One region of the Bacillus sp. NPDC094064 genome, then DNA from elsewhere that is predicted to be linked to it. Evidence: predicted binding sites of a transcription regulator. Region 1 holds the regulator's gene; each other region holds the start of a gene.
The links. Region 1 encodes Rex, which represses fermentation and respiration genes when NADH is low (regulators of the CRP and FNR family bind a similar motif). Its sites were predicted from a motif close to TTGTGAAATATTTCACAA; they were not measured.
Positions count from the first base shown of each region.

Region 1 (8,051 bases):
CAGCAATGATTGCAGCGGCAGGTACAATTGCATATGAACAAGGAAAACGTGCGACATTAGCTTTAAATGCAAATCCAGGATTAGATATTGAAGCTTAGTTATGCACAAAATTAACCACAGCTTGTGGATAAAAGCCATATTATCTGTTGATAATGTGGCTTTTACTGTGTATATAAAATGTTAATAACTTTTTTGTTAGTTGTGGATAATGTGGAAAAGTTATTTCTGTGTTTATTATACTAAAGGTGGATATGTGTATAACATTGTGGATAAACTGAATGAAGTCTGACCTTTGAATATATCCTTTTTCGGGAAATAAAATAATGGTGAATATCCGAAAAGATATTTCGAGATAATCTTCTTTTAATCCGCGAATTGGTACCAATGTCAAACTTTGTCGGTAAATAGATATTTGGTGTCGAATCGTTGATGTATTTCAAGTTACGATAGATATATTCAAAAAAATGTTCATGTACGATGACGTTGATTCCCTTTAGAAAACAAAAAGGATGTCGCATAGTCAAAATCTCGACTTATGAGACATCCTTCTTATTTAAATGCTCTTATAAATGCAGTTCTTCCCATTCTGCCATACAAGCTTCAAGTTGTTCTTGTAGTGTTTGTTTTTTAGTTGTAATTTCACTAGCCTTTTCATAATCAGCATATATTTCTGGTAAGCAAAGCTGATCTTCTAACGTAGCGATTTCTTCTTCAAATTCTACGATACTTTGTTCCAGTTCTTCAATTTTTCTAGTGCGTTGACGCTCTAGTTTTTTACGTTCTTTTTCTTCTAGATAATTTAACTTTTCTTGTGCAACCACCTTTTGAACAGGCACGTCATTTTCTTGCTGTTCAAGCTCTGCACGTTCAATCATTTCATTTTTCTTTTCAACGTAGTAATCATAATCCCCTAAATACTCTTGTGCACCTTCTGTTGATAACTCAACAACAGTTGTCGTTACGCGATTAATGAAGTAGCGGTCATGTGAGACGAATAGAAGAGTCCCTGGATAATCAATTAAAGCATTCTCTAAAATCTCTTTACTATTTAAATCAAGATGGTTCGTCGGTTCATCGAGAATTAACAAATTAGATTTTTGCATCATAAGTTTTGCAAGAGCTAATCGAGCTTTTTGTCCACCACTAAGAGAAGATACTGGCTTCAGTACATCATCCCCTGTGAATAAAAAGTTACCTAGTATCGTGCGAATTTCTTTTTCAGGTTGCAGTGGATATTCATCCCATAGTTCATTTAACACGCGCTTAGAAGATGTTAAATTGGCTTGTTCTTGATCGTAATAACCAACAGATACGTTGGATCCGAAAGAAACATTACCATTTAATAATGGTAACTTATTCACAATGGACTTTAACAATGTGGATTTTCCAATTCCGTTTGGTCCAACTAAAGCAACACTATCCCCGCGCGTTAAGCGCATAGTTACATGTTCAATAATCGGGTCTGCATCATAGCCGATAGTTGCATCTTTTACTTGTAAAACATCATTCCCACTTTGTTTTTCAATATCGAAGTGGAAGGATGCTGACTTAGAATCACCTAATGGTCTTGTTAATAATTCCATTCGGTCCAATTGTTTACGGCGGCTTTGTGCACGTTTCGTCGTAGAGGCACGAGCTATATTCTTTTGTACGAAATCTTCAAGTTTAGCGATTTCATCTTGTTGTTTTTCATAACGCTTCATTTCTTGCTCGTATAAAGCTGATTTTAAGTCTAAATATTTACTGTAGTTACCAACAAATCGTCTGCTTTCTTTATTCGAAATTTCATATACTTGCGTAACGAGTTTGTCTAAGAAATAACGGTCATGAGAAACGATTAGTATTGCGCCAGGATAGCCTTGTAAATATTGTTCAAGCCATGTTAATGTTTCGATGTCTAAATGGTTTGTAGGCTCGTCTAAAATAAGTAAGTCTGGTTTCGTTAATAATAATTTCCCGAGAGCTAATCGTGTTTTTTGTCCGCCGCTTAAAGTGGAGATTGTCGTCTGGTGCGTTTCAACTGGGAAGCCAAGACCGCTTAAAATCGCGCGAATGTCTGCTTCATACTGATAGCCACCTTGATCTTTATAGTCTAATTGTAATTGATCATAATCAGCTAGTAATTTTTCATATGTGGCTGCGTTTGAAAAGTTTTCTTCTTTTCCCATCTCTTGCTCAAGCCTTCGAAGTTTTGTTTCCATTTGCTGCAAGTGCGTAAAGACGGTTAACATTTCATCCCAAATTTTTAAAGACGTTTCTAATCCAGTATTTTGAGCTAAATACCCAATTGAGACATCTTTCGGTTTTATAATTTCGCCGCCATCATGAGATAGCTCTCCAGCAATTATTTTTAATAATGTAGATTTCCCGGCCCCGTTTCGTCCGACTAGTGCGATGCGATCTTTCGTTTGCACTTCCAATTTTATGTTGGCAAGAATCGTTTCTGCACCGTATAATTTCGAAAGTCCATTTACTTGTAATAAAATCAATGTTTTCACCTCAAATAATTTCTTAACTTTGCCATGTTTATATTTCTCAATCATACTAAAAATAGTGTATAGTTTAAAATACAGAGAGAATACTTCTTCTTTCTATTATACAAGGAATTTAATGAGTGCTAAACTTCTGTATTTGATTAAAGTATATGAATCAAGATAGGAAGAGAGGAGAGGTTATATGGATCAGCAAAAAATTCCACAAGCCACTGCTAAGCGATTGCCTCTATACTATCGATTTATCCAAAACTTATCTCTTTCTGGTAAGCAACGTGTTTCATCAGCCGAATTGAGTGAAGCGGTAAAGGTTGATTCCGCAACTATTCGAAGAGATTTCTCGTACTTTGGAGCGTTAGGGAAAAAAGGATATGGATATAACGTAAATTATTTATTATCATTTTTCCGGGAAACACTCGACCAAGATGATATAACACGTGTAGCACTTATTGGAGTAGGTAATTTAGGAACAGCTTTCTTACATTATAATTTCACGAAAAACAATAATACAAAGATTGAAATGGCATTTGATGTTAGTGAAGAGAAAGTTGGAACAGAAATCGGGGGCATTCCTGTATATCATTTAGATGAATTAGAAGAACGTTTATCGACTGATATACAAGTGGCAATATTAACAGTACCCGCTACAGTAGCGCAATCTGTAGCCGATAGATTGGCAGAAACAAACGTGCACGGTATTTTAAACTTTACACCAGCGCGCTTAAATGTGTCAGAGAATATAAGAATTCATCATATTGATTTAGCTGTAGAGTTACAAACACTCGTTTACTTTTTGAAAAATTATCCACAATAAAACGCAGAGGAAGCGACCTCTGCGTTTTATTATTGTTTCTTCTGTGTGAATTTAACTAATATAAGGCGAAGTGCCAAATTAAAATCAATTGTTGCCATAACTGCAAATAGTATTGTCCACATATTCCAGATTGTATCTGTTACGTTCGTAATGGCGAAACGTGTAAAGATACATCCGAGAAGGAAATACAATGCAGCCATGAACAATGGTGAGTTTCTCATACTAAAAATCCTCCGATAAAGCCTTGCATTTTTTCAGCTTCTTTAATCATCTCTTGAATTTGCTCATTGCTTACTGCAATTTGAGCCATTGCAACGAGTGTATTCATCGCAACATGAGCTGCAATTGGAACGATAATACGTTTCGTTTTTACATATAAAAAGGCGAATACGAGCCCCATAGCAGTGTATACCAATAAGTGAGTGAAATCAAAATGAATCGCCGCAAATACAAGAGAACTAATGATAGCGGCAATAAAGAAGTTAAACTTCTTGTAAAGTGTACCAAATAAAATTTTTCTAAATACGATTTCTTCTAGGATAGGTCCGATTATAGATACAACAATAAGGAACCAAGGTGTTGTTCTTGCGATGTCCATAAGTCTTGCTGTATTTTCAGATCCAGGTTTAATACCTAGTAAATACATTTCAATCATACCAGCAATACTTTGTGAGAAAAATGCTAAGAAGAACCCGATAAAAATCCATCCAACTGTAGCTGGAACAGAAGAGCGCATTGCATCTAAATGCCTGTCACGAATATCTGTTCTAAGTAACCAAAGTACGATGCATAATGCAATAAAGAAGCTAATGATAGCCCAATGTCCAGTTATGATTTGCCCTTTTTCTTCAGTGGTTAATCCTCTATTATCATAGAGACCTGTTTTTAAGAGTAATGGCAATCCAACAATTCCGGATAACTGCATTAAAATATATGTAACGATAACCCACCAATATTGTTTCTTCAAATGGTTTAACCATCCTTTCTAACTCTAGTTTATGAGATAAGGCAGGATAACATGTAATATGCTACCTACGATATAAACTTTCATTCGAATTATGATTTTTTTGTAAATCTGTATTGGAAATTAAAATAGAAGACAGGAAAAAGCTGTGTATGTAGCGAAAACAACTTAGGGTGTCCTTCATATTGTAACATACGAGCAGTGGAAACAACGATTCATATAGTAAAGCTAGTAGAAGAAGAATTTTATATAGAAAAGTATATAGTGATTTGCGAAAAAATTATGATTTTTTTACTTGCAAAAGAAATTGAGATTATTTATTATTATAAGTGTGTTAGCACTCGGGTGACTTGAGTGCTAATAAATAAAATTTACATAACAAAATGAGGAGGTTATTGTTCATGCTAAAGCCATTAGGTGATCGCGTTGTAATTGAGCTTGTTCAAGCAGAAGAAAAAACAGCAAGTGGTATTGTATTACCAGACACTGCAAAAGAAAAACCACAAGAGGGTAAAGTTGTTGCAGCAGGTACTGGTCGAGTGCTTGAAAATGGTGAGCGTGTTGCTTTAGAGGTAGCAGCAGGTGATCTTATCATCTTCTCAAAATATGCAGGTACTGAAGTGAAATACGAAGGTAAAGAGTACTTGATTTTACGTGAAAGTGACATTTTAGCGGTTATCGGTTAATTATATAAATCTTAAAAATTCAAGGGGGTCAATTATTATGGCAAAAGATATTAAATTTGGTGAAGAAGCACGTCGTTCGATGCTTCGCGGTGTCGACACTCTTGCAAATGCAGTAAAAGTAACGCTTGGACCAAAAGGTCGTAACGTTGTACTTGAGAAAAAATTCGGTTCACCACTTATTACTAATGATGGTGTAACGATCGCAAAAGAAATCGAATTAGAAGATGCATTCGAAAACATGGGTGCAAAATTAGTAGCAGAAGTTGCTAGCAAAACAAATGATGTAGCTGGTGACGGAACAACAACTGCAACTGTATTAGCACAAGCTATGATTCGTGAAGGTCTTAAAAACGTAACAGCTGGCGCTAACCCAATGGGTCTTCGTAAAGGTATCGAAAAAGCTGTTGCTGCTGCAATTGAAGAATTAAAAACGATTTCTAAACCAATCGAAGGCAAATCTTCAATCGCACAAGTAGCTGCTATTTCTGCTGCTGACGAAGAAGTAGGTCAATTAATCGCTGAAGCAATGGAGCGCGTTGGTAACGACGGCGTTATTACTTTAGAAGAATCTAAAGGTTTCACAACAGAATTAGACGTAGTAGAAGGTATGCAATTTGATCGTGGATATGCATCTCCTTACATGATTACTGATTCTGACAAAATGGAAGCGGTTCTTGATAACCCATACATTTTAATTACTGACAAAAAGATTTCTAACATCCAAGAAATCTTACCAGTATTAGAGCAAGTGGTACAACAAGGTAAACCACTTCTTATCATTGCTGAAGATGTAGAAGGCGAAGCTTTAGCTACATTAGTAGTGAACAAACTTCGTGGTACATTCAATGTAGTAGCTGTTAAAGCTCCTGGATTTGGTGACCGTCGTAAAGCGATGCTAGAAGATATCGCAATCTTAACTGGTGGCGAAGTAATCACTGAAGAATTAGGCCGTGACTTAAAATCTGCTACAGTTGAATCTTTAGGACGCGCTGGTAAAATCGTTGTAACGAAAGAAAACACAACTGTAGTTGAAGGTATTGGAAATACACAACAAATCGAAGCTCGCATTGGTCAAATCCGTGCGCAATTAGAAGAAACAACTTCTGAATTCGATCGTGAAAAATTACAAGAGCGTCTTGCAAAACTTGCAGGTGGCGTAGCAGTAATTAAAGTAGGTGCAGCAACTGAAACTGAGTTAAAAGAGCGCAAACTTCGCATTGAAGATGCACTTAACTCAACTCGTGCAGCAGTAGAAGAAGGTATCGTTGCAGGTGGTGGTACTTCACTTATGAACGTATACACGAAAGTAGCTTCTATCGTAGCTGAAGGCGACGAAGCAACAGGTATCAACATCGTACTTCGTGCACTAGAAGAGCCAGTTCGTCAAATCGCAATCAACGCTGGTCTAGAAGGATCTGTAGTTGTAGAGCGTCTAAAAGGCGAAAAAGTAGGCGTTGGTTTCAACGCAGCTACTGGTGAGTGGGTTAACATGCTTGAAACTGGTATCGTAGATCCAGCTAAAGTAACTCGCTCTGCACTTCAAAACGCAGCATCTGTTGCAGCTATGTTCTTAACAACTGAAGCTGTAGTAGCTGACAAGCCAGAACCAGCTGGTGCTGCTGGAATGCCTGACATGGGCGGCATGGGCATGGGCGGTATGGGCGGAATGATGTAATTCCGTTTGCTCGAAAAACATTCACTTCTATATAGAAGTGGATGTTTTTTTGTGTTTTTTAGAAAAGGAAATGAATTTCTGTAGAATTTTGTCGCTTTCTCTCTTGACCATATCGATACTTCATTGTTAGAATCTAGGAAGATAATATAAAACGATCCTTCATATATCCTCAATGATATGGTTTGAGAGTCTCTACCGGGTTACCGTAAACAACCTGACTATGAAGGCAGTGTGTCTTATATTTATAAAGAGCGGAGACTATCTTTCTTTATAAAGCCAGACCCCTGCCTTTTCTTTGTTATGAGACTAGAGGCGGAGGACTGGCTTTTTTTATTATATTGGTAATGCTTTTCGCCTAATTGGTGAAAATATTTATATACGAGAACTAACGTTGGGGTGATTATTTTGAAAAAGCAGCATGATACAATTATCGTTTTGGATTTTGGGAGTCAATACAATCAGTTAATAGCACGTCGAATTCGTGAGTTCGGTGTATACAGTGAACTTCATCCACATACAATTACTGCAGAAGAAATTAAAGCAATGAATCCAAAAGGGATTATTTTCTCTGGTGGACCAAATAGTGTATACGGTGAAGGTGCATTACATTGTGATGAAAAAATCTTTGACCTAGGATTACCGATTTTCGGTATTTGTTACGGTATGCAGCTTATGACACAACAATTCGGTGGTAAAGTAGAACGTGCAAACCACCGTGAGTACGGAAAAGCTGTTCTTAAAGTAGAGAACGAATCAAAATTATATGCGAACCTTCCAGAAGAGCAAGTTGTATGGATGAGTCATGGTGACCTAGTAACTGGTTTACCTGAAGGATTCGTAGTAGACGCAACAAGTGAGTCTTGCCCAATTGCTGGTATGAGCAATGAAGCGAAAAACTTATACGGTGTACAATTCCACCCAGAAGTACGTCACTCTGAGCACGGTAACGATTTAATTAAAAACTTTGTATTCGGCGTATGTGGTTGTTCTGAAGGATGGAACATGGAGAACTTTATCGAAGTAGAATTAGAGAAAATCCGTGAAACTGTTGGAGACAAAAAAGTACTATGCGCACTTAGTGGCGGTGTAGACTCTTCTGTTGTAGCAGTATTAATTCATAAAGCAATCGGCGACCAATTAACATGTATTTTCGTGGATCATGGCTTACTTCGTAAAGGTGAAGCAGAAGGCGTTATGAAAACATTCAGCGAAGGCTTCCACATGAACGTAATTAAGGTGGATGCGAAAGAACGCTTTATGAACAAGTTAAAAGGTGTAGAAGATCCAGAACAAAAACGTAAAATCATCGGTAACGAATTCATTTACGTATTTGATGATGAAGCGTCTAAATTACAAGGAATGGATTTCTTAGCGCAAGGTACACTTTACACAGATATCGTTGAGAGTGGTACAGCGACTG
Region 1 is NZ_JBNNUI010000020.1:4,841-12,891, reverse strand. It holds gene tsaD (tRNA (adenosine(37)-N6)-threonylcarbamoyltransferase complex transferase subunit TsaD) at 1-98, shown strand, start outside; gene ACQKNI_RS25880 (ABC-F family ATP-binding cassette domain-containing protein) at 564-2,489, opposite strand; gene ACQKNI_RS25875 (redox-sensing transcriptional repressor Rex) at 2,677-3,306, shown strand; gene ACQKNI_RS25870 (YdiK family protein) at 3,336-3,527, opposite strand; gene ACQKNI_RS25865 (CPBP family intramembrane glutamic endopeptidase) at 3,524-4,273, opposite strand; gene groES (co-chaperone GroES) at 4,672-4,956, shown strand; gene groL (chaperonin GroEL) at 4,994-6,631, shown strand; purine riboswitch at 6,771-6,872, shown strand; gene guaA (glutamine-hydrolyzing GMP synthase) at 7,037-8,051, shown strand, end outside.

Region 2 (8,051 bases), on a different contig from region 1:
GTTCTAATGTTTTCGCTACTTGCACATGACCGTTACCGTAATGTGCAGTTAATATTAAAACCTTGGGGTTTTTTATCAAACAAATCCACTCCTAGCTTATTGTTTCTCCATATTGCATATACGACAATAGGAAAAACATTTTCCTTAAAAACTACATAAACAGATTCTAATATTTCACTTTCAGCTATGTACCTGTCGTGGATATGCAAAGCATATAAGATTGACCCCTTAATCCTATCTGTGCTCATATCTTTACATTATACTTTCCTATAAGAGCTTTCGCAATAACTTACAAGTGTTCTCTATTCCATGATACTCACTCTTTTACTTCTTAATTCTTTTTACTATTTTGATTTCCCTTTACAATTATGTAAATTTCTCCACTTATTCCTTACAAAAATATGGATATTCTATTTTCAGTATACTCTTTTCAATATATATACTCTAGGTTTTATTGTAAAGAAAGCAAAAAGCCTAATCCAATATTTGGATTAGACTGCTTGTAAAATACGTTTCGCTTCTTCTACATTTTTTTCAGTAGGTGGTTCTACATTTGCAAGTGGATATTTATGTCCAAGCGCCTCCCATTTGTATACACCAAGCTTATGATATGGTAGCACTTCAACTTTCTGAACATTAGACAGACTTTGAATAAAGCTAGATAATTTTTGTAGATCCTCTTCGTTATCAGTAATACCAGGAACTAATACGTGTCGTACCCAAATCGGTTTGTTTTTATCCGATAAATAACGAGCAAATTGTAAAATATGTTCATTTGGTTTTCCTGTTAATTTACGATGCTTTTTGGAATCGATATGTTTCAAATCCAATAAAACTAAATCTGTATAATCCATTAAAATATCTAGCTTATTTTGGAATTCTGGTTCCTCAGAATAACAACCACCAGAAGAATCGATTGTTGTATGGATACCAGCTTCTTTGCACTTTTTAAACAACTCAATTAAGAAATCTAGCTGTAATAGTGGCTCTCCACCGCTAACTGTTATACCGCCTCCAGAAGCTTCAATAAATGGAAGGTAACATGTCACATCCTGCATCACTTCTTCAACTGTTATTTCTTTACCTTTACCGATTTCCCATGTATCAGCATTATGACAATATTGACAACGTAATAAACACCCTTGTGTAAATATGACATAACGAATCCCTGGGCCATCAACAGTACCACAAGACTCTACAGAATGTATTCTTCCTTTTACCATGTTACTTCCTCCTTTATTGAAACAGCCCCCTCTGCTATTTACCAAAAGCAGAGGGACGCTTTTTTCACTTACATGCTTTCATGCATTGTACGGTTAATTACATCAATTTGTTGTTCACGAGTTAATTTAATAAAGTTAACAGCGTAACCAGATACACGAATTGTTAATTGTGGATATTTTTCAGGGTGCTCCATCGCATCCATTAATGTTTCACGATTAAATACGTTAATATTTAAATGGTGTCCTTCTTTTATTGCGTATCCATCAAGCATAGATACTAAGTTACGTACTTGTACATCATCTTCTTTACCAAGTGCTTTTGGAATAATAGAGAATGTATTAGAAATACCATCTTGTGCATCTTCATATGGTAATTTAGCTACAGATAATAATGAAGCTAATGCACCTTTTGTATCACGACCATGCATTGGGTTTGCACCTGGTGCAAATGGTTCTCCAGTACGGCGACCATCTGGAGTGTTACCAGTTTTCTTACCGTATACAACGTTAGATGTGATTGTTAAGATTGACATTGTATGAACAGAATTTCTGTATGTTTTATGTTTACGAAGCTTGTTCATAAATGTTTTCACAAGGTTTACAGCAATTTCATCTACACGGTCATCATTGTTACCGTATTTAGGGAAATCTCCTTCGATCTCGAAGTCAACTGCGATACCATTTTCATCACGAATTGGTTTTACTTTTGCATATTTAATCGCACTTAAAGAGTCTGCTACTACAGATAGACCCGCGATACCTGTTGCCATTGTACGAAGAACATTTGTATCATGAAGCGCCATTTCAATACGCTCGTAGCTATATTTATCATGCATGTAGTGGATAACATTTAATGTGTTTAAATATAGACCCGCTAACCATTCCATTGTCATATCAAACTTATGCATAACTTCTTCATAATCTAATACTTCAGAAGTAATTGATGCGTACTCAGGGCCAACTTGCGCTTTAGATTTTTCATCTTTACCGCCGTTAATCGCATATAGTAATGCTTTCGCTAAGTTTGCACGTGCGCCGAAGAACTGCATTTGTTTACCAATTCTCATTGCAGATACACAACATGCAATACCGTAGTCATCGCCGTAATCAGGACGCATAATGTCATCATTTTCGTATTGAATCGCTGATGTTTTAATAGACATTTTCGCACAGTAGTTTTTAAAGTTCTGTGGTAATTGTTTAGACCAAAGAACCGTTAAGTTTGGTTCTGGAGCTGGTCCTAAATTATCTAATGTATGCAAGAAACGGAATGAGTTCTTTGTTACTAACGGACGACCGTCTAAAGCAATACCACCGATAGATTCAGTTACCCAAGTTGGGTCACCAGAGAATAGTTCATTATAATCAGGTGTTCTTGCGAATTTCACAAGACGTAATTTCATAATGAAATGGTCAACAATTTCTTGCGCTGCTTCTTCTGTTAAAGTACCATTTGCTAAATCTCTTTCAATGTAAATATCTAAGAATGTAGAAGTACGTCCAAGGCTCATTGCTGCCCCGTTTTGCTCTTTAATCGCTGCAAGATACGCAAAGTATAACCACTGGAACGCCTCTTGTGCATTTGTAGCTGGCTTAGAAATATCGAATCCATGAGAAGCAGCCATCTGTTTTAACTCTTGAAGTGCACGCATTTGCTCAGATAACTCTTCGCGTAAACGCATTGTCTCTTCGCTCATTACACCGCCTGTTAAATTAAAATCAGCTTTTTTCGCTTCAATTAAATGATCTATACCATATAACGCTACGCGGCGATAGTCACCAATAATACGTCCACGTCCATATGCATCTGGAAGGCCAGTAATAACACCTGATTTACGAGCAGCTTTCATTTCTGGTGTGTATGCATCGAATACACCTTGATTATGAGTTTTACGCCAGTCTCTGAAAATACTGCTAAGTTCTTTATCCATTTCATATCCATACGCTTCACAAGCTTGTTCCGCCATACGAATACCACCATATGGTTGTAAAGAACGTTTAAATGGCTTGTCAGTTTGGAAACCGACTACTTTTTCAATATCTTTATTTAAATATCCTGGATCATGTGATGTAATAGAAGAAACAATTTTTGTATCCATATCAAGAACGCCACCGTTTTCACGCTCTTTTGTTGTTAAATCCATTACTTGATCCCAAAGTTGTTTCGTTGCTTCAGTTGCTCCCGCTAAGAAAGATTCCTCTCCTTCATAAACGTTTACATTATTTAAAATGAAATCGCGAACATCAATCTCTGCTTTCCATTTTTCACCTTTAAAGTTTTCCCATGCGTTTTTAACATTTTCTAATACTTGAGTCATCCTAATCTCCTCCATTTTTTGATTAGTACAGGACTAAGATTTTTTATATAACAGCTTACACACTTAGAATACTACTTTTTTGCGAAAGTGAACGAAATAGTTGTGACATGTTTGTGAAATGTTGAGCAAACTACTATATACATAGTGTTAACTTCATTTAGAAGCCTTTAGAATTAACCCTTTCCTTAATTGTATTTTTTTGGTACCCTTATATACGAGTCCTATTTTGTAATATAAGAACAATACCCATTGTAGAGCTGTAATACCCTTATCTCCTAATCTGTTATAATTTTTGTAACAGAGCAAAAAAGTGTACATACGTTGTACACTTTTTTTGTTATCCTATAAAACATCTCTTTTTCTATTTCCATCATAGAATCCACCACGACTATCTGTTGATACAATTAATTGTTCTAACCCTTCTATATGGTCTCCAATAATTCGGATTACAGCTGGAGGATGACCTATTTTTGCAAAATGTTCACTAAGGCGAATGCGGTTCATCTTATCGACCTCAACACGACTTACACATGCAATCTCGAATCCTGAAAGAATAGCTTTCACCTGCGCCGCGCACGGTGCCAGTAAAGACCTATACCCAATTGCTTTCAAACAAGTCCGGCTAAACGCATTAGGCACTGCAATAAGCGAGCCTACGCCTAAATCTTTTCTATCGCAAGCTAAATTTAATGCATATTTAAATGCAGTTACAAGATGAAGAGGTACTCTTAAATCTAAATAATGATTTAGGTCATTTAATGCGACATCTGTTCCATCTGCAATAGCTTTCGCAAAAGGATATAGCTCACTCGCTGGAATAATAAAATCACCGTCTATAAATAACACAATTTCTCCTTTAGCAAAATACGTTCCAAGTGAGCGCCCCACATCGTTTCCAAGTGCTTCTTTATATACAATTGTCGTTGCTCCCTTGTCTTTTGCAATGGTTGCCGTTTTATCTGACGAACCATTTACAACAACGATGATTTCAAAAGGTTCTATTTTTCGCAGCTCTTCTATAACGTTTCCAATTGTTTTCTCTTCATCTTGTACAGGAATAATTACAGATAATTGTTTCCCTTTATACAACTTAGATGCAACGCCCCATCCTTGATAAAAATCTTCAAAATCTAAAGTGTGATAGACGCTATCCCTTTTCCTATTCCCATCATAATATCCTCCGCGCTCATCACTGCCCGCTATCCGCTCTGCTACAGCTTCTATATGATCACCTATCATTCGTTTCTCAGATTGAGAAAGACTGGTGCCATACGCAGCATGCTCAGTCGGCCGAAATTTATTCGGCGTAATAACATCAATTGCACAATGGCGACTAATTCTCCATGTACTTTGTGCTATGCGCAAATGAGCCACAATAGGATTAGCTAAGCATTCATATCCAATACTTTGAACGACTTCTTTCGTCAGTGCATGAGGTACAGATAGTACAGAATCAATTTTTAATTCTTCACGCTCTAACAGCGCATTTAATATTTGCCGCCATACTGTAATGGAATGTGGTTTTTGTTTCTTTAAAAACAATGCGTCCAAATTATTTAAAACGATGTCGGCCTGATCATATAAAATGGGGTTAAGAAATAATTGTAATTTTGAAGTTGGAATAACAAAATCTCCATCTATAAATAGTAATACATCACCTATCGCGTGTTTTGCACCGACTGCACGTCCAACGTCGTTTCCAAGTAACTCTGTATACTTGATTACTTTACACCCTAAACGATTAGCAACCTCTTCTGTACTATCATCACAACCATTTACTACTACAATAATTTCTACTGGATTTAATGGTTTTACCGATTGAATAACGTCCGAAATTGTTTCCCCTTCATTACATACAGGTATAATAACCGATAGCGACTTACCCATTGTTTTCTTCACGAAACCATTTAATAGTTTCTTTCAATCCTTGTTCCCACGTTACTGTCGCTTGAAATTGAACAAGTTCTCTTAACTTCGTTACATCTGGTCTTCTATTTGGAATTTCTTCAAAGCCATGTGGATATACTTCTTCAAAAGGAACTTGTACAATGTCCGAGGAAGATTTCGTTAGTTTTTTAATTACTTTTGCTACTTCTTTTATACTCTTTTCATTCTCAGAACCTATATTAATAATCTCACCATTTACCTTCTCATCCATTGCCCGAATCGTTGCCTCTACCGCATCACTTACATACGTAAAGCAACGTGTCTGTTTCCCATCCCCATATACAAGAATATCTTCACCTTGCAAAGCCGCATAGATAAATCGCGGGATTACCCCTGCGTATGGACCATCTTTCGCTCTTGGACCATAAATATTAAAATAACGAATGATCGTTACAGGTAAGCCTTCTAATGCGTATCCTAAACATAATGTTTCTTCTAACGTTTTACAAACTGCATAACTCCAACGTATTTTAGAAGTTGCCCCATATAATCGATCTCCTTCTTCAGAGAAAGGTGGCTTGCCCTTACCATATACTTCTGAAGTAGACGCAAAGACTACTTTCTTCTTTCCTTTTAGCGCTGCTTGTAAAATATTTCTCGTTCCATCAAAATTTGTTTCAATGAGCTCTATACTCTTTTCCATTGTTGTTTTCACACCTAAAATTGCCGCTAAGTGAAACACTACATCATGTTGATTTACTAATTCATAAATAGAGTTTTTATCTAAAATACTGATTGGAATAACTGGAATCTCTTTTATTAGCTCATTATGATACTTATTTTTCCCTTTATAGAAGTTATCCACAATCGTGACTTCATAACCTCTTTTCACCAACTCTTCCGCTAAATGAGATCCAATAAATCCGGCTCCACCTGTAATTAAACATTTCTTATTCATACACTCACCTTCTTTACAATCCCACGTGTATCTATTACTCGCTTCATTCCTTTAAAAAGCTTCCAATCGATATTAGAGTGGTCCGTTAAAATTAAAATACAATCCGCCTCTTTAACGGTTTGTTCATCCAAAGAAACGGATTGATACACCTTATCTGCAATTTCCGCAGAAGAAATATATGGATCATGGTATTTTATCTCGTATCCTTCTTTTATTAATAATTGAATAATTGGCAACGCCGGTGATTCTCTCAAATCATTTACATCTTTCTTATACGCAATGCCTACAATTAAAACTGTTGCAGGTGATTGCACCATGCCTTTTACTTTCCGGGCTATTTTCTCTGGCATTTCTTCATTAATTACATGTGCAGCCTCAATTAATTGACTAATTTCCCCATTCTTTTTTATTCTCCATTGAAAATATAAAGGGTCTACTGGAATGCAATGCCCTCCTATCCCTGGTCCTGGCCAATATGAGGTAAATCCAAACGGTTTTGTAGAGGCAGCCTCAAGTGCCTCATAAAAATCAATTTCTAAACTTTCACATAGTGTATTTAACTCATTTACTAAAGAAATGTTGACTAAGCGTTGAATATTTTCAAATAGCTTACACATTTCCGCCACCTTTGGAGAGCTAACCGGAACAACTACATCAAATATAGTGCTATACAAATCCTGTACTTTTTGCTTACACTTTTCTGTTTGCCCACTAATAACTTTTGGAATCGTCTGAACTGAATATTGACTATTGGCTGGATCAATTCTCTCTGGGGAATATCCGATATAGAAATCTTCTCCTACTTTTTGGCCTGCTTTAGAAATAATAGGAATGATAACTTCTTCAAGTGTACCTGGGTATGTGGAGCTTTCGAAAATGAAGGTTTGTCCTTTTTGAAGGTTTTGTTGTATATAATGTGAAGCTGAAATGAGGGCGCTTAAATCCGGTTCTCTATGTTCATTAATTGGAGTTGGAACAGTGATAATAACATAATCACTAGTTTGGAATTCAGTAACACCTTTATCTGGTGTATTTACTAGTAAGCTTTTTTTCGCTAATAAACTTTGTAACTCTTTAGAAGAAACATCTGGAATATAACTTTCTCCTTTTATAATCGATTCTACTTTTCTAATATCTTTATCTAGTCCAAGCACTGTATATCCTTTTTCTGCAAAATGGACCGCTAAAGGTAGGCCAACATATCCTAATCCAATAATAGCTACTTTACTACTAACATTCATTTATATTCTTTTCTTCCTTTCTCAATTGTTGAATACTATCTCTATCCCGCTCTCCATCTGTAAAACTCCCGCGTTCGTCTGTATATTGTAATAGATAAGCAATCGCCTCAAGTTGATCACCGAAAATACGGTCAAATGCTGGAATACGTCCATTTACAAATCCATGTTGCTCTGGGCGTACTCGATTTGTTTTTATAACATCTACAAATTCTACTGCTGTAATAGAGAATCCCTCCAAAATAGCTTTCATTTGAGCTAATGGTGGGATAACGAGAGAGTCATATCCAATTTTCTCTATTACCTTCTTATGCACAGCGTGCGGCACCGCTGTTAGTGAGTTATTCCATAAATCTGGTCGTTTCGCTACCAAATTCACAAAATATTTTCCCATACTAATTGGGTCTGCGGGATGAAATATATCTAA
Region 2 is NZ_JBNNUI010000010.1:25,963-34,013, forward strand. It holds gene ACQKNI_RS20835 (diglucosyl diacylglycerol synthase) at 1-79, opposite strand, end outside; gene pflA (pyruvate formate-lyase-activating protein) at 492-1,223, opposite strand; gene pflB (formate C-acetyltransferase) at 1,292-3,541, opposite strand; partial or broken gene ACQKNI_RS20850 (hypothetical protein) at 3,695-3,915, opposite strand; gene ACQKNI_RS20855 (glycosyltransferase family 2 protein) at 3,884-5,428, opposite strand; gene ACQKNI_RS20860 (NAD-dependent epimerase/dehydratase family protein) at 5,421-6,386, opposite strand; gene ACQKNI_RS20865 (nucleotide sugar dehydrogenase) at 6,383-7,627, opposite strand; gene ACQKNI_RS20870 (glycosyltransferase family 2 protein) at 7,617-8,051, opposite strand, start outside.
Region 2: pflB (formate C-acetyltransferase) is a predicted target of Rex. The motif match lies at 3,653-3,670, and genes of this name have one in related genera.

Region 3 (8,051 bases), on a different contig from region 1:
TAATACTGCCGTTTGCAATCATTGTATTTTTCACAACTGCACCCTTTACGTAACGTGTTGGCGGCTCATCTTTTACTTTCGTAAAGATCGGTGCTTCTTTCTTAAATACTTGCTTCCAAATAGCAGGCTTCAAAATTTCTAGGCTATGTTTATAGTAACTTTCAATTGAGTCAATAATAGCTACATATCCTGTATGCTCATATGTAGCAATATGCAGTGATTTTCCGCGCTTTTCTCTCACTACATCGAATAAACTATATTGCTCCACATCTTTATATGTCTCAAATAAATCTAACAATAATTGTTTATTTAACACGTATGTTTGAAGCGAAACCCCTTCATGACAAACTTCAGTAATATCAGCTGACGTATGTATATGTCGCTCTAACACCGCTTGGAAATTTAATGCGGTTACGAGGTGACTATTCGTAATAACAACGTATTCTTCTCTAGCTCTTAGAAAATAATCAATATGTCTTCTAAAGTGTGCAAATGACCCAAATTCATCTTGGTCACATTGGCAGTTTGGCGGGAATAAAAACAGCCCGTCTCGTTTTCTATCTAAATCCCACTGTTTGCCTGATCCAACATGGTCCATCAATGAACGATTTTTATGACTTGTAAACACCGCCACACTATGAATATTAGAATTCGCCATATTTGAAAGCATGAAATCAATGAGTCGATAACGGCCCCCAAACGGTAACGCCGCTAGTGAGCGATGCCCTGTTACTTTCTTTAAGGAAGGAAAACTTCCCGTTGCATTAATAATTCCTAACATTTTTTCTCCCATTCATTTCATCCCCCTTTTCTATTTCCCTTCAGCAATTAATACTACATCGTCAACATTTTTTTCCGGACGAATGATTGTTCCATCTTCAATAACCATTTCTGATCCAACAATCGCTCTTTCAATTACAACATTTTTACCAATCTTCGCTCCTGGCATAACGACAGAATCAATTACCATACTACCTTCTTCTACCGTTACTCCTTGGAATAAAACAGAATGCTTCACGTCCCCTTCAATAACGCATCCTTCGTTAATAAGTGATTCCTCTACTTTTGCCTGCTGTGCAATATATTGAGGTGGCTCATTTGGATTGACGGAATAAATACGCCAATTACGGTCATTTAAGTTCAGTGATGTTTCATCACGAAGTAAATCCATGTTCGCTTCCCATAAGCTTTTCACTGTTCCAACATCTTTCCAATATCCTTCGAACGGATACGCCATGAGCTTCTTCCCTTCATCTAATAAAAGCGGAAGTACATCTTTTCCGAAATCATTACTAGATTCAGGATTTCTTGCATCCATCTCTAAATACTCTTTCAAAATTGCCCAGTTAAAAATATAAATGCCCATTGATGCAAGATTACTTCTTGGAAATTGCGGTTTTTCTTCAAATTCAACAATTTCCATCTCTTCATTCGTATTCATAATACCAAAGCGACTCGCTTCATCCCAAGGCACTTCAATAACAGAAATTGAAACATCTGATTCTTTTTCAATATGGTAATCTAGCATTTTACTGTAATCCATTTTATAAATATGATCGCCTGATAAAATAAGGACATATTCCGGTTCATACTGACTTAAATAGTTTAAGTTTTGATAAATGGCACTTGCCGTACCTGTATACCACTTCACCCCTGAAGACTCCGCATAAGGAGGTAACACTGTGACTCCGCCGTTTACTCGGTCTAAATCCCACGCATTGCCGATTCCAATGTAATTATGAAGCTCAAGTGGTTGATATTGCGTCAAAATCCCAACAGTTTCAATACCAGAATTCGCACAGTTACTTAACGTAAAATCAATAATGCGATATTTACCACCAAATGGAACAGCTGGCTTGGCTAAATTTTTTGTTAATGCACTTAAACGACTACCTTTTCCCCCTGCTAGTAACATTGCTACGCACTTTTGTTTTTGAGCCATCTTGTTTTTTGCTCCCCTTTCTTGTCTTCACTGGTCGTAATATGGATACGCCAAATGGTGGAATTGTAATTTCTACATGTGCCGCTTGATTATGATACGGTTCTAGAATCGTCTTGAGACGTTTTTTATTCACTTGACCCGAACCGCCATATTGCTCAGCATCACTATTTAAAATCTCGTTATAATACTCAAAATCTGGTACACCTACTTTATAGTTTTCATATGTAGCTTTCGTAAAATTACATACGACAACTAACGCATCTTCTTTCTTATCCCCTTGGCGGATAAATGTGAAAATACTTTGCTCCTTATTATTAGCATCAATCCACTGAAACCCTTCAGGTGAATGATCAAGCTGCCAAAGTGGTTTGGAGCGCTTATACAATGCTATGAGCTCTTTAAAGTAATCATGCATATAACGATGCATTTCAAAATCATGTAAATTCCAATCTAAATCTTCAAGGTCTTTCCACTCATCAAACTGCCCGAATTCTCCTCCCATGAAAAGTAATTTCTTTCCTGGGTGCGTAAAGAAATATCCATATAATAAACGAAGTTGAGCAAATTTATCCCAGTAATCTCCTGGCATTTTATTTAACAATGACTTTTTCCCATGAACGACTTCATCATGAGAAAGCGGTAATATGAAGTTTTCTGAATAAGCATATAGTAAAGAAAACGTCATTTTTTCATGAATGTGTTTCCTATATTCAGGTGCACACTCCATATATTTCAGCACGTCATTCATCCAGCCCATATTCCATTTGTAATTGAACCCAAGCCCACCTTCATACGTTGGAGCTGTTACAAGCGGCCAAGCTGTTGAATCTTCTGCTGTCATAAGAAAATCTTCGTCTTCTGCAAATACCGCCTCATTTAATTCTCGTAAAAATGAAACAGCATGCTCATTACTTTGCTCCTGTCCTTCTTTATTCCAGAACAACATATTCGCAACTGCATCCACCCTGAAACCATCAATATGGAAATATCTCATCCAAAATAACGCATTTGAAATTAAGAAATTACGTACTTCCCTCTTTCCTAAATCGAAATTGACAGTTCCCCATACTGTGTTTTCTTGTACATCTTTATCTTTATATTCATAGGTCGGTGTCCCATCAAACAAATATAAACCGTGAGCATCTTTGCAAAAATGCCCCGGCACCCAATCTAAAATGACACCGATTCCATATTTATGACATTCATCGACAAAATACATCAAATCGTGCGGTGTGCCGAATCTACTCGTCGCTGCATAATATCCCGTTCCTTGATACCCCCAAGAACGATCATACGGATGCTCAACAAGTGGCATAATTTCAATATGTGTAAATTGATGTTCCACCACATACGGAATGAGTTCTTCTGCCATTTCCCTGTAAGAATACAGGGCTCCATCTTCTTTCTTTTTCCAAGAGCCAAAATGCAATTCATACACTGCCATCGCTTCTTTATACACTGATTTTTTCTTTTTCTTGCGACTCCAGTTTTTATCATTCCATTCATATCCCTTTATATCAAAAACTACAGATGCCGTATTCGGTCTTACTTCTGCATATACAGCATACGGATCTGCTTTTAAAATGACGTCACCAGCCATCGTTTCAATCGCATATTTATATATTTCCCTTTCTTCAATATGCGGTATAAACAAAGACCAAATTCCCTCTTCTGTCACTTGTAGCATCTTATGTTGCTCATAATCCCACTCATTAAAATCTCCAACAACACTCATTGCTTTCGCATGAGGAGCCCATACTGTAAATCGTACCCCTCGCATCTCATCCTCCGTCACAACATGTGCGCCAAAGATGTTATAGCTTTCATAGTACTTTTCTGCATGAAACTCATCTCGTTTCACTTCTTCACAATTTATTACACTCAATATGCTCACCTCACTAAGATGACAGAATTTTTTATACTTTAAACCATTTCTGCAAAAAACTGAAATATCCTTGTTAATTTATAAAAAATATACGTTTTTTTCTTAAAAACGTTGAACTTTTTTCACATTTCCATATAAAATATCGAATTTTGACGAATATTCATTGAAAACGCTTTATTTTTCATCTATATTCCATACTATTATTTATTTCTCAACCCTTATTTTATTAGATTTATCCCATTTCCCATGCTATTTTCGCTCAAAACGGGCGTGAAATAACCTGTCGTACAAAAATGTTTCTCAACATTTTTCGTCACAATTGTATTGAATTGAAAAATTCATGGGCATATGCTTGTTCACAATAAAGAACATTGAACCTTCGAAAATATAATTCATACTGAACTACTCTGTTTACCCTATCTATACTCCATGCGAAAGTTCGATAAAAATTTTTTACTAGGAGGCTTTCTTATGTCATTCAAACAAAAGGTTGGAATGGGAGTTGTCACAGCTTCACTTAGCCTATGACTTACATGTGGCGGTGTATTTGCCTATTTCGGTCATTCCCAAGCGTCTAACAATGAAATTAGGGCTAACAACCTAAAAAATAATAAAGAGCACTCTATTTAAAGTAGAGTGCTCTTTTTCTATAAACGACCTTTATCCAGCAAAAGGGGTATATTGGGGATATACAAGGGAAACCGGAAAAGGAATTTATATGAATTTATATAAAAATTCAGAGGCAGGCAGCAGTTTCCCACCTCCAAATTATTTAACAATTATTATAGTACTGGTGCCATTGTTTCTTTTAATACTTTTACAGAATGAGCGAATTTCGCTTTTTCTTCTTCATTTAGCTCAAGCTCTACGATTTCACGTACACCTTGGCGGTTAATTACAGCTGGAACACCTACGTAAGCATCTTTCTCACCGTATTGGCCTTCAAGGTATGCAGATACAGTTAATACGCTGTTCTCGTTGCTTAAAATCGCTTTAGTTACACGAAGTAGTGACATACCGATTCCGTAGTAAGTTGCACCTTTACGTTCGATGATATGGTAAGCTGCATCGCGTACGTTTTCAAAGATTTTATCTAAATCTTCTTGATTGTATTGTTCGTTGTTCGCTAAGATTGTTTCTAGTTTTTGTACACCTACAGTAGCGTGGCTCCATACTGGAAGTTCAGTGTCACCGTGCTCACCAACGATGTAAGCATGAACGTTACGTGGATCTACATCTAAGTAGTCACCTAACATGTAACGGAAACGAGCAGAGTCTAAAGTAGTACCAGAACCGATTACGCGCTCTTTTGGTAAACCAGATTCTTTCCAAGTTACGTAAGTTAAAATATCAACTGGGTTTGTTGCGATTAAGAAGATTCCATCGAATCCGCTATCCATAATACCGCGAACGATTTGTTTAAAGATTTTTGTATTTTTTTCAACTAAGTCTAAACGAGTTTCGCCTGGCTTTTGTGGTAATCCAGCAGTGATAACAACTAAATCTGCATCTTTACAATCTGCATAACTACCGCTCCAAACTTTTGTTGCTGCTGGAGAGAATGGTACCGCATGGCTTAAGTCCATTGCTTCCCCTTCTGCTTTTGCTTCATTAACATCTACTAATACGAATTCTTCAGCTACACCTTGATTGATCATTGAGTAAGCGTAACTACAACCTACAGCTCCTGTTCCTACTAATACTACACGATTGATACCTTTTTTCATGATAATTTCCCCTCTCTATTGTTCACATATATTTTTTTATGATTGTTTAAGTAATTAATTAAAATACTAATTTAATGTTGTTTAACTTCTTTACATTCATATTGTAGCACGTATTATTGTGAATTACTTCACAAATTATGACCTATTTGTGAACTTTTTCACATAGAGTGTAAAGTTATTGGGATAGGTGTGGAATCCATTTCAATGGAGGCGTTTTCTTTAGATTGTGAACGGGATTTTTTGCATTTTTGTCGGTAAGTGAAATTATATCAGCGATTTTTAGAATATATCGACCGTAACTCCAAATATATCAGCGATTTTTGAAATTTATCGACCATAACTCAAATTATATCAGCGATTTTTGCGATATATCGACTTAACGACAAAACTCGACAATAATAACAGCATAAAAAAGCTGTCTCCAATAGGTCACTTATTAAGAGACAGCTTCTTCTATATATTATTTATTTTCCGCAGTAGCCCCTAACACAGCGGCCTTTACGTAATTTTGACCGTTTAATTGCTGTAAATCCGCAGCCGTTCCTGTTACGACCACTCCAATAACTTTTACATCTTCCTCACTTGGTTTTGTCTTCTTTCCTTTTAGATAATCATATATACGTTCATATTCCCCGTAATACTTTCCCTTTTGCTCCAGTCCATTTTGAATCGCTAACAGGAAATCTTTTTCTGTTCCATTTCCAAATTCAATATCGCCTGGTTTTGCTTTAAAGCCGTACACATTATAAGCACTTTCAGTCATATCATCAATATGATACGATTTTTTATCATAATATGTATCTACCCAATACCAAACAGGGTGAACTCCTTCTGGTAGCATCTCTTTTATTTCAGATACTTTATACGGTTTATCAAAAGAGATAGCGAATTCAGCTACTTTATTTTCACCTTTTACTTTTCCTATATCATTTATATAACTATTATATGAAGCAAAAGGAAGATAAAACTGCATCTCTCTTTCCATCGTTTGATTGTTATACAATTCACTTGTCTTATTAATACGTTCATTCCCTATTACAACATTATCAGCTATTGTTAATGGGTTTACATTCGATAATTGGCGAAATGTATTCCAAACTTTATACTCATACACTTCATCTTCCCACTTAACAGGTTTCCCCTCAATAACCTTATATGTTTTATACTCTACTGTGCTTTTAAATACACCGTTTGAAGTAATTGCTATGCCTCTCTCTGTATTAGGTCTTGTAATTTGTCTTATCATATTTAAATCACGATCCATAGCTAAGTAAGCTCTATTATTCAATTGTGAAATTACTATTATAAAACTAAAGAATAGAACAATAAAAAGTGAAATCGAAATCACTGTAATTTTTAATAATTGTCTTCGCTTCGCCTTCTTCAACATTGTTGATACTTTACTTGAATCTATATCAAGATCAAATTCATCTCTGCCCATCTTCAAACCTCCTATAAAGCTTTTTAAACTCATTGCGAGCCCTATACAATGAAACACGCACTGTCTCTTCTTTCATCTCTAATACGGTTCCTATTTCCTTATAAGAAAGTTCATAATCATACTTTAATAATAAAATATGTTTATATACCGGATTCATCTTTTCAAGTATGTTTTGTATTTCTACTTGAAGTTCTTTTTTTAAAATTGGTTCATCTAATCCTTTTGCTCCAATTAATTGAACAGATTCAATCGGAATTTCTTCAATACGCTTTTGCCTTCTTGCAAGATCACGATGCCTATTAATCGCAACTTGAAATAACCATGTTTTTATATACGTAATTTTCATATTCGGTATAGATAATAATGCCTTATGCATCGTATCTTGAACGATATCCTCTGCCTCTACTGGTGTTACTCCAATTTTAAGCAAGTATCTATAAATACTTTTAGATGATTCTATAATAACTTTTTCATACTCCATTGCTCTCTCCTTTCTATTAGTTAGACGATTTAAATAGAAAAAAGTATACAAGAAATCCATAAAAAAAAGCAGACTATCCAAAGTCCGCTTTTACACAACAAAAAAGAGATAGCAGATTATGCTATCTCTTTTAGTATGACCCGTACGGGATTCGAACCCGTGTTACCGCCGTGAAAGGGCGGTGTCTTAACCACTTGACCAACGGGCCAGTTCTGGCAGAGAAGAAGGGATTCGAACCCTCGCACCGCGTTCGCGATCTACTCCCTTAGCAGGGGAGCCCCTTGAGCCACTTGGGTACTTCTCTATAATATGGCTCCGCAGGTAGGACTCGAACCTACGACCGATCGGTTAACAGCCGATAGCTCTACCACTGAGCTACTGCGGAACAATTATGGTGGGCCTAAATGGACTCGAACCATCGACCTCACGCTTATCAGGCGTGCGCTCTAACCAGCTGAGCTATAGGCCCATAATTGAAAAGCGGGTGAAGAGAATCGAACTCTCGACCAGAGCTTGGAAGGCTCTTGTTTTACCACTAAACTACACCCGCATTAAATTGTAAATGGTGAGCCATG
Region 3 is NZ_JBNNUI010000004.1:384,580-392,630, forward strand. It holds gene glgD (glucose-1-phosphate adenylyltransferase subunit GlgD) at 1-793, opposite strand, end outside; gene glgC (glucose-1-phosphate adenylyltransferase) at 812-1,942, opposite strand; gene glgB (1,4-alpha-glucan branching protein GlgB) at 1,890-3,827, opposite strand; gene ACQKNI_RS12565 (L-lactate dehydrogenase) at 4,610-5,554, opposite strand; gene ACQKNI_RS12570 (anti sigma factor C-terminal domain-containing protein) at 6,015-6,995, opposite strand; gene ACQKNI_RS12575 (RNA polymerase sigma factor) at 6,982-7,476, opposite strand; tRNA gene ACQKNI_RS12580 (tRNA-Glu) at 7,613-7,684, opposite strand; tRNA gene ACQKNI_RS12585 (tRNA-Ser) at 7,690-7,780, opposite strand; tRNA gene ACQKNI_RS12590 (tRNA-Asn) at 7,787-7,861, opposite strand; tRNA gene ACQKNI_RS12595 (tRNA-Ile) at 7,869-7,945, opposite strand; tRNA gene ACQKNI_RS12600 (tRNA-Gly) at 7,956-8,026, opposite strand; tRNA gene ACQKNI_RS12605 (tRNA-Lys) at 8,040-8,051, opposite strand, start outside.
Region 3: ACQKNI_RS12565 (L-lactate dehydrogenase) is a predicted target of Rex. The motif match lies at 5,671-5,688, and genes of this name have one in related genera.

Region 4 (8,051 bases), on a different contig from region 1:
TAGGATTCTATTTTATTAACAAAAAAGATAAAATTATTTCAATATAATTATTTTTGGTGTTGGTATGACGGGGAGGAATTTATGGAAAACTAAATTCAGAGGATATTAGTTGTTAACTATACAGTGAAGTATTGAATAAGATAGAGTCTTTGTTGCTAAAATGTATTTGGATATATATTTGATAAAACCTTATAAAATCTATGCTTTTTCTTTATTGGAATAAAGTATACTTATAAAAGTATAATCAACTTTTATTACTAGGTCATAAAAGTTGTTGACAATATAGAAATTCTATTGTTATGATTCATCATGTGGAAAGGTTGATAGAGAGTAAAAAGAGAAATGTTTTTCATTGATAATAAAAGCGAACAATAAGTGACGATAGAGTGAGTATATTTTCCTTATGATAAATGCTTTTTTGATCATCTAGTAAAATCAATCTGGAAGCAAGAATTGATATATGTAAGTTGCGCAAGGCGCGGCAACAGAAAGGGGCAAAAGGATGAAGGAGCTTCATACGTTTGGGTGGTATGCAGCGCGTGTATCACCACATTTGCCGAAAAAAGCATTTAAACCAGTTCCTACTCGTTTATTTGGTGGACTGGCTTATTTACTTGTGGCATTGTCGGGATTAATAACGATTGGTGTATTTGAATTGAATGTGTGGGCAAATCTAGGAATTGCGATTGTTCTCGGATTATGTTTTGCTTCACTTGGATTTTTAGGGCATGAAATTTTACATGGAACAGTTGTAAGAAAGGCATGGCTTCGTGATTTCTTAGGTGCGATTGCATTTATGCCGTTATCAACTGGACCAAAACTTTGGAGAAAGTGGCATAATGCAACACATCATGTTCATACACAGCATGAAGAGAACGATCCTGATGCATGGCCAACTCTTGAGAAACTTAAGAAGAGTAAGTTTTTGAGTTGGGTATATCGTATGCCTCTACATGTACGTTCATTCTTTAGTTTTCTGTCACTAACAATTCAATTTACATTGCATTCGACTCGAATGTTCTTTCATTTTATAAAGGAATTTAAGTCATCCAATCAAAAATCTGTATGGCTTCAACTTCTTTTGCCTTGGACTGTTTGGATTAGTTTATTGTTTATTATGGGACCGGCAAAATGGTTATTTGCATATGTGATTCCACTGTTAATTGCTAACTTTATTGTAATGGCATATATTGCAACGAATCACCGCTTAAATCCAATTGTTCCAGTAAATGATCCGTTAGCAAACTGTTTATCGGTAACAGTGCCGCGCTGGGTAGATGTTTTACATTTCAATTTCTCATATCATACAGAACATCATCTGTTCCCTGCTATGAGCTCTAAGTACTATCCGTTAGTAAAAGAGAAAATTAAAGAAATGTGGCCGGAACGCTATCACGAAATGCCAATGACAAAAGCTTTGGGGGCATTATGGAATACACCACGTGTGTATTATCAAGGAAGTGAATTGGTGGATCCGCATAGAGAGCATTTCTATGGTTCTTTAGGAAATGGACTAGACCCTCATAATATTTCATATCGTGAGGAACATATAGAAGAAAAAGAGAGTATTAAAAAAGTAAATCAATAAAAGTTGATATATTTGTGCAGTGAAAAAGCAAGCCATCTCAGGCTTGCTTTTTCTTATAAAGAAACTTCTTTTTTATTCTTTGTCCTAACTTGAACTGAATTTGTTTCTTTTCTTTGTAGTCGTTTCTCTAAAAGGTTAACAAAGTAAGTAAATAGAAGAACAAGTACGAGATAGTATAGACCAACGATTACATATGTATCTAATTGTTGGAAGTTACCAGCGGCAATTGATAAACCAGATCCCCATAATTCGGATAGTCCGACGTAAGCAACAAGGGAAGAATCTTTCAATCCAATGATGAATTGATTCCCTAGAGGAGGGAGGGATAGGCGAAACGCTTGTGGTAATATAATCCGGCGCATAGCTAATGGATACGGCATACCTAAAGAGCGAGCAGCTTCCAATTGTCCTCGGTCAACGGATTGAATGGATCCGCGGAAAATTTCAGTAATATATGCACCGTTATGGATTGCTAAAGCAATTGCTCCTGCCCAAAAAGGGGTGAAAACAATAACAGATGTAATACCGAAATAGAGAATTGCGATTTGAACAATTAAAGGTGTACCACGAATAATAGCGATATATACATGAGCAATGCTATTTAGCACTTTATTGTTAGAGATTCGAAAGAAAGCGAATAGTAATCCAATTAATGAACCGAGTACTAGGGAGGTTAATGTTAATTGTAATGTTACAATAGTAGCCTTTAAGAGTGTGGGATAGGTAGAGATAAAAATTTCATACATGTGTATCACCTCGTATTGTATGGATTTTAGTTGGGAATGAAATGCCCCACATACAAAGTGGGGCATGATTTGTGAAACTTTTGAAGAGCTAGCCTACTTCGTTTTTGCCTCTTCTCCAAGAATGTTACGACCGAACCATTTTTTACTGATTTTTTCATACGTACCATCTTTAATGATTTCATCTAAAGCTTTATTTACTTTTTCAACCATTTCCTTATCATCTTTGCGAATAGCAATTCCCATTTCATCAAGATTTAATGGTTTTCCAGCTTCTTTTATATTTGATTTCCCTTCTTTTATCATACGTAGGCCAACCATTTGATCGGTAATTACTGCATCAACACGCCCAGGTTCTAAGTCCATAAGAGCAGTAATATCACTGTCGTATTCTGTAATTTGATCTGTATATTTTGCGACAAGATCTTTAAAGGTACTAGCTTTTACAACACCAATTTTTTTACCTTTTAAGTCTTCCGGCGAAGAGATGGATGTATTCTTTTTAGATACAAAAATTTGGGCACCAGAGCGATAATAAGGGTTTGAGAAATTAACAGCTTTTAAGCGGTCTTCTGTAATTGCCATACTGCCTAGTATTACATCATATTTTTTCGCTTGGAGGCCTTGAATTAATGTTTCCCACGGATTTGTAATAGGGGTCGGTTTCATATTCATTTTTTTAGCAAGCGCCGCACCTATTTCCACATCAAATCCGACAAGTTTCCCATCATTTTCTTTATAATTAAAAGGTTTGTATAAGCCACTCATTGCATAACGGAATTCTTTTTCACCACTTGATGAAGTGGTAGCGCTGTCCTTACTACAGGCGCCTAGTATGAAGGATGTACATAATGTAATGCTCGCAACAATGGTTAATAATTTTCTTTTCATAAAACCCCTCCTAAATAGTAATCATACGGATGGTTTTAAGCATGTTATTGAGATATTTAATTTGGACAACTATTTGTACGCCGTATGAATGTATTTTTTTACGTTTGAATTAGAAGTTACATTATAGAACGTTACGTAAAAATTGTTTTGCTCGTTCATGCGACGGAGCTGAGAAGAATTGCTCAGGCGGAGCATCCTCTACAATTTTTCCATCATCCATAAAGATGACGCGATCAGCTACATCTCTTGCAAAATTCATTTCATGCGTAACAATAATCATCGTCATTCCTTCTTCGGCAAGTTCTTTCATAACTTGCAATACTTCTCCAACAAGTTCAGGGTCTAAAGCTGAGGTAGGTTCATCAAATAGCATAATTTTAGGATTCATAGCAAGAGCCCTTGCAATCGCAATACGCTGTTTTTGGCCACCTGAAAGGAGGTGAGGAGTTACATCCGCCTTATCTTGTAGGCCGACCTTTTGCAAAAGCTGATTTCCAATATCCTTTGCATTTTCTGCTTCCAATTTTTTCACGTGAATAGGTGCTTCTATGATGTTTTCTAGTGAGGTCATATGAGGAAAGAGGTTAAAGTGCTGAAAAACCATACCGACATTTTCACGTACTTTGTTTAAATTTGAACGCTTTGGATCAATTCGTTCACCTTGTAAGTGAATTTCACCTTCATCGTACATTTCTAAAAAGTTAAGACAGCGAAGTAATGTACTTTTTCCGGAACCACTGGCACCAATTAAAACAACAACTTCTTTTTCTTGTACTTCTAAATCAATGCCTTTTAAAACGTTAAGTGAGCCAAATGATTTTATTAGATTTCGAACTTGAATCATACAAAACCCCCAGTCAAAAATATATTTTACAAATGTTGCCCCTTATTTCTGTTATTAGTCATAAATTGTCAGAATCCTTTATTTTTTTCGGGATTCAGTTATTACATAAGGAAATCTTAATGTATAATTTAAATAGAGAAACCACCTAATTTAGGTGGTTTCTCACTTGCGCGTTTAAAGATAATAAATTTGTTTTGTTCAGAAATATAGGTTATAGTTTGTAAGTTTTTCTTTATATTGATTGAGTAGTTTTTTCTTCGCTTGTTTATATATGTATTTCCGTATTGAGCTTGTAACTTTTCAGTTTCTTTATTTGTATCATTTAATTTATTTAAAATTGTAGTACGGCGATTCTCATCTTCAGTAATAATGAGTTCTTTTACGTAACTAAACTCTTTATACATATTGCCTTCGATTGATTCTAGCCATTTAATAGGCTGGAGGAAGGAGAATTCTTTCGGTAAATTCGTTAAAATAGAGAGAATTGGTACTGTTACTAACAGAGTTAATCTGTTTATAACATTTAAACGATTTGATAATTTCAACATAGAATCACCTGACCTTAAATTGTGTAGTTGAATATAGTTATGAAGTCACTTGCATCCGAATAAAACTATACATCATTTTTACTTATATATAGAAAAAACAATGTAATAATTACGTAAACAAAAAAAGAAAATCTGTATATCTTTCTATAAAGAAAATATGGATAATAATGGATAGTATATTACTTATGAGGAGGAATGAAAAATGGAAGTAGCAAATGCTACGAAGCAAATTAGTAGTTATATGAACGAACAAGTAGAGTGTATTCATCAAACGGGTGAACAAACAAAAGAAGTCGCATTAATTGCTGAGGAAACATCAGCTAGTTCACAAGAAGTGGCACGTCTGACGGTACAACAATCCGAAAATATGATGGCAATCGATCAATTATTAAAGGATTTAGAGAAGCAATCAGTCGATTTAAAACAGACAATTGAACGATTTTCAATGTAAGAGAGAAGAACAGGATGCTGTTCTTCTCTCTTTTTATTTAGCTATTTAATATCTACAGTTAAAAAGTATAAACTATGAACGTTTCCGCAACATTCCTTTCTGTCCCTTTCGGATGAAAATTATAGCGAGCTATAATATTAAAAGGGGTGTCTTTTATGAAAAAAGAAAAAAGACAACGATTAATTAAACAATTTGTAAAGGAGTATGAAATAGAGAAGCAAGAAAGATTAGTAGAATTGTTAGCAAGAAAAGATGTATTAGTAACACAAGCTACGGTTTCTCGAGATATTCGTGAGTTAAACTTAACGAAGGTGCCTTCTAAAGAAGGATTAATGATATATAAGGTTTTCTCAGATGAGCAGTTACAAACTGATATAAAGTTAAAGAAAAAATTACGAGAGGTTGTTGTGAAAATTGATTGTGTAGATCAATTAATGGTTATTAAAACATTACCTGGTAATGCACATGTTATTGGTGTTTTATTTGATGAGTTAGATTGGAAAGAAAAAATAGGATGTATATGTGGAAATGATACATGTCTTATAATTTCACAATCGAAATCAGATAGAGAGATTTTGGAGGAAAGGTTAAATTTAATTATTTAGATGTAAAATCCTGTTTTTAATAAAAATTAAAAACAGGATTTTTATTTGAATACGGAAGTTAAATATTCAACCTATATGCATAATATATGTGCTTTTCATTAAAAAAGTAGGGTGGATTGTTATAAAAATACAAATTCATATGACTTTAAAAAATAACGTGTTTAATATTTCACAATGATAATGTGAATACTTTCACAAATGTGAAAGCGCTTAGCATTTATTATGTACTTGTAAGACATCAAACATATTTAAAAGGAGGTACAACAAATGAAGCATCCGATACATGTTACTTCAGAAATTGGGGAATTACAAACGGTGTTATTAAAACGACCTGGTAAAGAAGTGGAAAACTTAACACCAGATTATTTGCAGCAGTTATTATTTGACGATATTCCATATTTACCAATTATTCAAAAAGAGCATGATTATTTTGCACAAACGCTACGCAATCGGGGTGTTGAAGTTCTTTATTTAGAAAAACTAGCTGCTGAGGCGTTAGTAGATAAAAAACTTCGAGAAGAATTTGTTGATCGTATTTTAAAAGAAGGACAGGCTGACGTAAATGTTGCACATCAAACTTTAAAAGAATATTTACTTTCCTTTTCAAATGAAGAATTAATTCAAAAAATTATGGGTGGTGTACGGAAAAACGAAATTGAAACAAGTAAGAAAACACATTTATACGAGTTAATGGAAGATCATTATCCGTTTTACTTAGATCCAATGCCTAATTTATATTTTACTCGTGATCCAGCAGCTAGCGTGGGTGACGGCTTAACGATAAATAAGATGAGAGAACCGGCGCGTAGACGTGAATCATTATTCATGGAGTATATCATTAAATATCATCCAAGATTTTCAAGTCACAATGTGCCAATTTGGCTAGATCGTGATTATAAGTTTCCAATTGAAGGTGGCGACGAGCTAATTTTAAATGAAGAAACAATTGCGATTGGAGTGTCTGCTCGTACTTCAGCTAAAGCAATTGAACGTTTAGCTAAAAATCTCTTTAGCCGACAAAATAAAATTAAGAAAGTGTTAGCAATAGAAATTCCAAAATGCCGAGCATTTATGCATCTAGATACAGTATTTACAATGGTCGATTATGACAAGTTTACAATTCATCCAGCCATTCAAGGGCCAAAAGGAAATATGAATATTTATATTTTAGAAAAAGGTACAGATGAGGAAACTCTTAAAATTACACATCGTACTTCTTTAATGGAAGCATTAAAAGAGGTATTAGGTTTAAGTGAATTAGTTCTTATTCCTTGTGGAGGAGGAGATGTAATTGCTTCCGCTCGTGAACAATGGAATGACGGTTCTAATACATTAGCAATTGCGCCAGGTGTAGTTGTTACATATGATCGCAACTATGTATCCAATACGTTATTACGGGAACATGGTATAGAAGTCATTGAGGTGCTAAGTTCGGAATTATCTCGTGGTCGTGGGGGTCCACGTTGCATGAGTATGCCGATTGTTCGTAAAGATATTTAGTATAAATAACGGAGAGAGTAGGGATGAAGTATGTTAATGACTAAACCAAATTTAAAAGGAAGAAGCTTTCTAGCAGAAAAAGATTTTACACAAGAAGAATTATTATATTTTCTAGATTTAGCAGCAGAATTAAAAGAGAAAAAGAAAAATGGTGTCCCACATCATTACTTAGAAGATAAAAATGTAGCACTCTTATTTGAAAAAACCTCTACTCGTACGCGATGTGCATTTACAGTAGCGTGTACAGATTTAGGTGCGAACCCTGAATATTTAGGAAAAGGTGATATTCAGCTTGGGAAAAAAGAATCCGTAGAGGATACAGCAAAAGTGTTAGGGCGCATGTTTGACGGAATTGAATTTCGTGGATTTAATCATGCAACTGTAGAATGTTTGGCACAAAATTCTGGTGTGCCTGTGTGGAATGGATTAACAGATATGTGGCATCCAACACAGACACTGGCAGATTTATTAACTATTAGGGAACATGTAGGTAAATTAGAAAATGTGAAACTCGTTTACGTTGGAGATGGACGAAATAATGTTGCTAATAGCTTACTAGTTGGCGGAGCAATCATGGGAATGGATGTACGTATTTGTACACCAGAATCTTTATGGCCAGAGCAAGAGGTAATTGACTTAGCAAAAAAATATAATGAACAGGTAATGGTAACAAGTAATGTGGAAGAAGCTGTTGCGAATGCAGATGTAATCTATACAGATGTATGGGTGTCTATGGGAGAAGAAGAAAAATTTGCTGAACGTGTCGAGTTATTGAAACCTTATCAAGTAAATATGAAAATGATTAAAGAAACAGGTAATGAAAACGTGATTTTCTTACATTGTTTACCTGCATTTCATGATGTTGAAACGATGTATGGTGA
Region 4 is NZ_JBNNUI010000010.1:117,079-125,129, reverse strand. It holds gene ACQKNI_RS21290 (fatty acid desaturase family protein) at 503-1,588, shown strand; gene ACQKNI_RS21285 (amino acid ABC transporter permease) at 1,642-2,334, opposite strand; gene ACQKNI_RS21280 (ABC transporter substrate-binding protein) at 2,428-3,222, opposite strand; gene ACQKNI_RS21275 (amino acid ABC transporter ATP-binding protein) at 3,344-4,066, opposite strand; gene ACQKNI_RS21270 (MCP four helix bundle domain-containing protein) at 4,195-4,611, opposite strand; partial or broken gene ACQKNI_RS21265 (methyl-accepting chemotaxis protein) at 4,817-5,065, shown strand; gene argR (arginine repressor) at 5,221-5,670, shown strand; gene arcA (arginine deiminase) at 5,938-7,170, shown strand; gene argF (ornithine carbamoyltransferase) at 7,201-8,051, shown strand, end outside.
Region 4: arcA (arginine deiminase) is a predicted target of Rex. The motif match lies at 5,851-5,868, and genes of this name have one in related genera.